Regions from separate parts of the Pseudoxanthomonas sp. F11 genome, predicted to be linked through region 2. Evidence: predicted binding sites of a transcription regulator. Region 2 holds the regulator's gene; the other holds the start of a gene.
The links. The regulator FliA, encoded in region 2, starts transcription of late flagellar genes. The targets are predictions, from matches to a motif close to TAAAGTTTNNCNNNCNNNGGCCGATAA.

Region 1 (3,401 bases), on a different contig from region 2:
TCAAGACCGAAGCGGCCAAGCTGCTGCCCACCCAGTACCTGGTGGTCGACAACGACACCGCGCTGGTCACCGTGCTGGGTTCGTGCGTGGCCGCGTGCATCCGCGACCCGCTGCTCAAACTGGGCGGGATGAACCACTTCCTGCTCCCCGACGGCAACGTGGGCGACGGTGCGCCGGCGCGTTACGGCAGCTACGCGATGGAACTGTTGATCAACGACCTGCTCAAGCGCGGTGCGGCACGCAACCGGCTGGAAGCCAAGGTGTTCGGCGGCGCCAACGTGCTGAAGGGGTTCACCAGCAATCCGGTAGGCACGCGCAACGCAGAATTCGTGCGCCGCTATCTGGATGCCGAGCGCATCCCGGTGATGGCCGAAGACCTGCGCGGCATCCATCCGCGCAAGGTCTGGTACTTCCCGCAGACCGGGCGCGCCGTCGTCCAGCGCCTGCCGCACGCGCACGATGCCGAAGTGCTGGCCGCCGAGTCCGCTGCCCGCGCCCGCCTGTCCAAGGCCCCGGTCACCGGGGGCGTGGAGCTGTTCTGATGAGTACGACCCCTTGCCGCGTGCTGATCGTCGACGACTCGGCGGTGGTACGCCAGATCCTGACCGAGATCCTGTCGCGCGACCCCGCCATCGAGGTCGTCGGTTCCGCCGCCGACCCGCTGCTGGCGCGCGACAAGATCAAGCGCCTGAACCCGGACGTGATGACGCTGGACGTGGAAATGCCGCGCATGGACGGGCTGGCCTTCCTGGAAAACGTCATGCGCCTGCGGCCGATGCCGGTGGTGATGATCTCCTCGCTGACCGAGCGCGGCGCCGATACCACGCTGCAGGCGCTGGCGTTGGGCGCGGTGGATTTCGTCTCCAAGCCCAAGCTGGACGTCGCCAGCGGCCTGCAGGCCTACGCCGACGAGATCATCGCCAAGGTCAAGGCCGCCGCGAAGGCGCGCGTGCGCCCGCTGGCCCGCACCAGCGCGCCGCGCACTGGGCTGGACACCGCGCTGCCGGCGCCGCCGGCGCTGCGCTTCCGCACCACCGACCGTCTGATCGCCATCGGCGCTTCCGCCGGCGGCACCGAGGCCCTGCGCGTGGTGCTGGAGCAGATGCCGGCCGACGCGCCCGCCATCGTCCTGACCCAGCACATCCCGGCCGGTTTCAGCCGCGCCTTCGCCGAACGCCTGGACCGCCATTCGGCCATGGCCGTGCGCGAGGCGACCGATGGCGAAGCCATCCTGCCCGGCCACGCCTACCTTCCCCCCGGCGGCCAGCACATGCGCGTGATACGCGACGGCGCCCGCTGGCGCTGCCGCATCGACGACGGCCCGGCGGTGAACCGCCACAAGCCGGCCGTGGACGTACTGTTCCGTTCCGTCGCCCAGAGCGCGGGCGGCAACGCGGTCGGCGCCATCCTGACCGGCATGGGCGACGACGGCGCCCGCGGCCTGCTGGAGATGAGCCAGGCCGGCGCGCCCACCCTGGTGCAGGACGAAGCCACCAGCGTGGTCTGGGGCATGCCCGGCGCGGCCATGCGGCTGGGCGCGGCCAAGGAAACCGTACCGCTGGAACGCATCGCGCAGCGGCTGCTGGACCTGGCGGCGGCGATCGCCTGAGTCTCCGGAATCCCCACTGCGGGCCTGCTGCAGGAGCGACGTGAGTCGCGACCGCACGGTCGAAGCTGCCCTGGCTCGCGATTCAGGCAAGGAGCCTTACCGGGCAAGAATCCCTGTCCATCTGCATTCAGGATTTTCGCAGGCCGCGGTCGCGACTCACGTCGCTCCGACAGAAAGCAGCAACGACGGTCACAGATCATCCGTTCGCGCGAAACCATGGGATTTCCCGCCTAAAGAGCCGTTCCGCACGGCCGATACTCCACAGTGAGCTTCATCAGAGAGCACCCATGTACTCGCGCATCCTGGTTCGTCTGGCGGCACCCCTCATCCTGACCCTGCTGTTCCCGCTGTCGGTCGGTCTCGACTGGCCCAACGCCCTGCAGTGGGCCCTGCTGACATCGCTGACCCTGGCCTGGCTGATCTTCGCCTGGCTGTCGGTCGTCAACTCGCACCAGATCTCGCCGGAGCATGCCAGCGTCGTGCGCGAACAGGATGCGCTGCTGAGCGAGCTGCGCCGCTTCGTCAACAACGAGATCGAAGGCTCGCGCCACGAGATCGACCGCGCCCGCGAACTGATCCGCGAGGCCGTCGGCAGCCTCGGGGGCAGCTTCGACGCGATGAACCGCAAGTCGCGCGAACAGAGCGCGGCCATCGCCCGCATCATCGACCGCAACGGCGACGGGGACCGCGCAGGCGTGGACGTGGCGCGTTTCGCCCAGAACGCCAGCCAGCGCATGGAGCAACTGGTGGAAGCGCTGGAGCAGGTGGCCGGCCAGAGCGGCACCACCGTGCACCACATCGATGATATGGCCCAGCACCTGGACGGCATCTTCTCGTTGCTGGAGGACGTGAAGTCGATCGCCGACCAGACCAACCTGCTGGCGCTGAACGCCGCCATCGAAGCGGCCCGCGCCGGCGAGGCCGGCCGCGGCTTCGCCGTCGTCGCCGACGAGGTGCGCAACCTGTCCGAGCGTTCCACCGCCTTCAACGAACAGATCCGCAAGCTGGCGCACAGCTCGAAGGAATCCATCGCCAAGGTGCGCGACACCGTGTCCCACATGGCCTCGCGCGACCTGGACCGCTCCCGCGAGGCGCGTGCCGAAGCCGCCGGCATGCTGAGCCAGGTCGCAGCCATCAACGCCTCGCTGGGCGATGGCATGCGCGAGGTCTCGATGTGCGGCCACGCCATCGACGCCAGCGTGGCCGATGCGGTCCGTTCGCTGCAGTTCGAAGACATCGCCACCCAGTCGCTGGGCAGTGCGGTGACGCACCTGGAGCGCCTGGCCACCATCAATAAGGAAGCCGTCGCCCTGCAGGAACTGCTGCACCGCTCCGGCGGCGCGACGGACAACGAGCTGCTCAGCGCGCTGCGCCTGATCGGCAACCGCCTGCGCGACCAGCGCACGGAATGGGAGCGGCCGCCGCACAAGCCGGTGGCGCAGCAGAACATGGGCGCCGGCACGGTGGAGCTGTTCTGAGCCTGTCGTCCATTTCCGGCTGAGACCACCACGGGGCGATCGCGATGCGGTCGCCCCTTGGCGTTTTCACCGCTCGCCACGTGGTCGACCGCGAGGCGCGGCTGGCATACTGCCGCGACCGCCCTGCGCACCGGCCGACGCCCATGCCGTCCACTTCCACGCTGCTGCTCCAGCTGTTCCGCCTGCAGGAGGAGGAACGCGCGCGGGTGGGACGCGCCCTGCACAACCAGGTGGGACAGGCCCTGTCGGCCATCCGGATGGGCGCGCACCTGGTGCAGTCGGAAGACGACGCCTACCTGCGTGCGGAGGACCTG
Region 2 (3,401 bases):
GCCGACGCGCGCGAGAGCGACGCGCAGCTGGTGCAGATGCGCGGCGAACTGGCGGCGATGCGAGAAATGATCGAACGCGAGATGCACCGCCTCACCGACGAACGCCTGCGCGGCTCGCCGGTGCGCATGCAGGCGATGGAGCTGATGGAAGACTACGGCTTCGACGCCGGCATCACGCGCGACATCGCCCTGCAGATTCCCGCCGACACCGAGGCCCATCGCGGTCGCGGCCTGATGCTGGGACTGCTGTCGAAGAAGTTGCCCGTCACCGAGGCCGATCCGCTGGAAACCGGCGGCGTGGTCGCCCTGGTCGGCCCCACGGGGGCCGGCAAGACCACCACCATCGCCAAGCTGGCGGCCTGCTTCGCCCAGCGCCACAACGCGCGCGATGTGGCCCTGGTGACCACCGACACCGTGCGCATCGGTGGCCGCGAGCAGCTGCACGGCTACGGCCGCCAACTGGGCATCGCCGTGCACGAGGCCGACAGCGCACAGGGTCTGGCGTTGGTGCTGGAACGCCTGCGCGACTACAAGCTGGTGCTGATCGACACCGCCGGCCTGGGCCAGCGCGACCGCAACCTGGTGGGCCAGCTCAACTGGCTGCGGGCGTCCGGCCAGGTGCAGACCCTGCTCTGCCTGCCGGCCAATTCCCATTTCGCCGACCTGGACGAAGTCGTCCGCCGCTTCAACACCGTGCAGCCGCAGGGCGTGGTGCTGACCAAGCTGGACGAAACCGGTCGCCTGGGCAGTGCGCTGTCAGTGGTCGTGGACCACCAGCTACCGATGGCCTGGGTGACCGACGGCCAGCGCGTGCCCGACGACCTCCATCGCGCCAACAGCGCCCACCTCGTGCTGCGGCTGGACCAGCTGCGCCGCGAAGCCGACGAACCCTGCTCGACCGAGGCCACCCATGTCGCCTGACCCCCTGCTGCAGACCAACCCCCGCAGCACGCCTCCCCTGCCCGGCGCCTTCCATCCGGTGCGCGTCATCGCCGTGACCGGCGGCAAGGGCGGCGTGGGCAAGACCAACGTATCCGTGAACCTGGCCGTGTCCCTGGCCGAAATGGGCAAGCGCACGCTGCTGATGGACGCCGACCTGGGCCTGGCCAACGTGGACGTGCTGCTGGGCCTGTCGCCGAAGTTCACCCTGGCCGACCTGGTCGCCGGCCGCTGCCAGCTGGAAGACGTGCTGCTGGAGGGCCCCGAGGGCCTGATGGTGGTGCCGGCGTCGTCGGGTTTCCGCCACATGGCCGAACTGACGCCCGCCGAACACGTGGGCCTGGTCCATGTGTTCTCCGAACTGCAGCGCGCGCTCGACGTGATGGTGGTCGATACCGCCGCCGGCATCACCGACAGCGTGCTGACCTTCTGCCAGGCCGCGCAGGACACCGTGGTGGTGGTCTGCGACGAGCCGGCCTCGATCACCGACGCCTACGCCCTGATCAAGGTGCTGGCGCGCGAACGCGGGCTGGACCGCGTGCACGTGATCGCCAACATGGTGCGCGACCCCAACGAAGGCCGGAAACTGTACGAGAAGCTCGCGCGTGTCTGCGAACGCTTCCTCGGCGACGTGGCCCTGCACTACCTGGGCGCCGTGCCGCAGGACGACTGGCTGCGCCGCGCCGTGCAGCGCCAGCAGGCGGTGGTGAAGGCCTATCCGGGCAGCCCGTCGGCGCGCGCGATCGCCGAGATCGCCCGCACCACGGCGCGCTGGCAACCCCCGGTCGGCGCCCGCGGCAACGTGGAGTTCTTCGTGGAACGCCTGATCCAGCGCGGGGTGGCCGCATGAACACCGCCGCCGCCCAGTACCGCGCGGTGCAGCGCACCGCCGCCAACGACGTCATCGCCCAGCATGCCGACCTGGTGCGCCGCATCGCCCACCATCTGGCTGCCCGCCTGCCGGCCAGCGTGGAGATCGACGATCTGATCCAGGCCGGCATGATCGGCCTGCTGGAAGCCTCGCGCAGCTACGACGCCGAACAGGGAGCCTCGTTCGAGACCTACGCATCCATCCGCATCCGCGGCTCGATGATCGACGAGATCCGCCGCGGCGACTGGGTCCCGCGCTCGGTGCACCGCCGCGCCCGCCAGGCCGCCGCCACCGTGCGCGAGATCGAGCAGCGCACCGGCCGTGCCGCCATCGCCACCGAAGTGGCCAGCGCCATGGACATGCCGCTGCCCGAATACCTGCGCCTGATGGAGGACGCGGCGCGCGGCCAGGTGCTGAGCCTGGAATCGCACATCGACGACCATGGCGAACCCAACACCGCGCGCACCGGCGGTCCGTCGCCGCAGCAGCACCTGGAACGCAGCGAGTTCCGCCAGCAGCTGGTCAAGGCGATCGGCCAGTTGCCCGAGCGCGAACAACTGGTGCTGTCGATGTACTACGAGCAGGAGCTCAACCTGAAGGAGATCGGTGCGGTGCTCGGCGTCAGCGAATCGCGCGTCTGCCAGATCCACGGCCAGGCCATGGTGCGCCTGCGCGGCCGCCTGCAGGTGTTCGAGAAGGCGGACGCGGGGCTGGGCGACGACGAGTGACCCCGGACGATGCATACCTGTAGGAGCGCCCCCGGGCGCGATGCTCTTGCTCGAATTCCTGGGAAAAGCATCGGGCCCGAGGGCGCTCCTACAAAGGCGACGTCGCTGGCTCCCTAAACCTTTCCCTACCCCGGCCGATATCGCCACCAGACCCACCGTCCACGCAGCACCGGAGCACCCGTGACCAACAAGAACATGCGCATCCTGATCGTGGACGATTTCTCCACCATGCGCCGCATCATCAAGAACCTGCTCAACGACCTGGGCTATACGAACACCGCCGAGGCCGACGACGGCAGCACCGCGCTGACCGCGCTGGCGCAGGGCAGCTTCGATTTCGTGGTCACCGACTGGAACATGCCGGGCATGACCGGCATCGAACTGCTGAAGGCCATTCGCGCCGACGACCGCTTCAAGACCCTGCCGGTGCTGATGGTCACCGCCGAAGCCAAGCGCGAGCAGATCATCGAAGCCGCGCAGAACGGCGTGAACGGCTACATCATCAAGCCCTTCACCGCGCAGACGCTGGAAGAGAAGCTGGGCAAGATCTTCGAGCGTCTGGGAGCGGCCGCCTGATGAATGCCGTCGCCGATGTGGGTACCGCCCGCGCCGCCCTGGTGGAGAAGCTGCAGCACGCGCTCGACGCCCTGGAACAGGGCGACGAAGCCGGCTGGCGCCAGGAACTGGACGCGATCGCGGCCTGGCGCACCCAGCCCATGATGCAGGGCCTGGGGCGACTGGCGCGCGAACTGGCGCAGACCCTGGGCGAACTGCCCCCCACCGGTGCCGGCGAGCTCGACGACGCCTGCGCGCGCCTGGACCACGTGGTCGAGATGACCGAACAGGCCAGCCACACGACGCTG

Region 1: the regulator FliA is predicted to act here: its motif matches at 1,841-1,867, upstream of V8246_RS14735 (methyl-accepting chemotaxis protein).

What each region holds. Positions count from the first base shown of each region.
Region 1 covers NZ_JBANLZ010000004.1:406,523-409,923, reverse strand. Annotated here, with positions in the region: gene cheD (chemoreceptor glutamine deamidase CheD) at 1-542, shown strand, start outside; gene V8246_RS14740 (chemotaxis response regulator protein-glutamate methylesterase) at 539-1,609, shown strand; gene V8246_RS14735 (methyl-accepting chemotaxis protein) at 1,897-3,087, shown strand; gene V8246_RS14730 (histidine kinase) at 3,132-3,401, shown strand, end outside.
Region 2 covers NZ_JBANLZ010000006.1:180,736-184,136, forward strand. Annotated here, with positions in the region: gene flhF (flagellar biosynthesis protein FlhF) at 1-921, shown strand, start outside; partial or broken gene V8246_RS16890 (MinD/ParA family protein) at 977-1,789, shown strand; gene V8246_RS16895 (RNA polymerase sigma factor FliA) at 1,786-2,538, shown strand; gene cheY (chemotaxis response regulator CheY) at 2,734-3,114, shown strand; gene V8246_RS16905 (protein phosphatase CheZ) at 3,114-3,401, shown strand, end outside.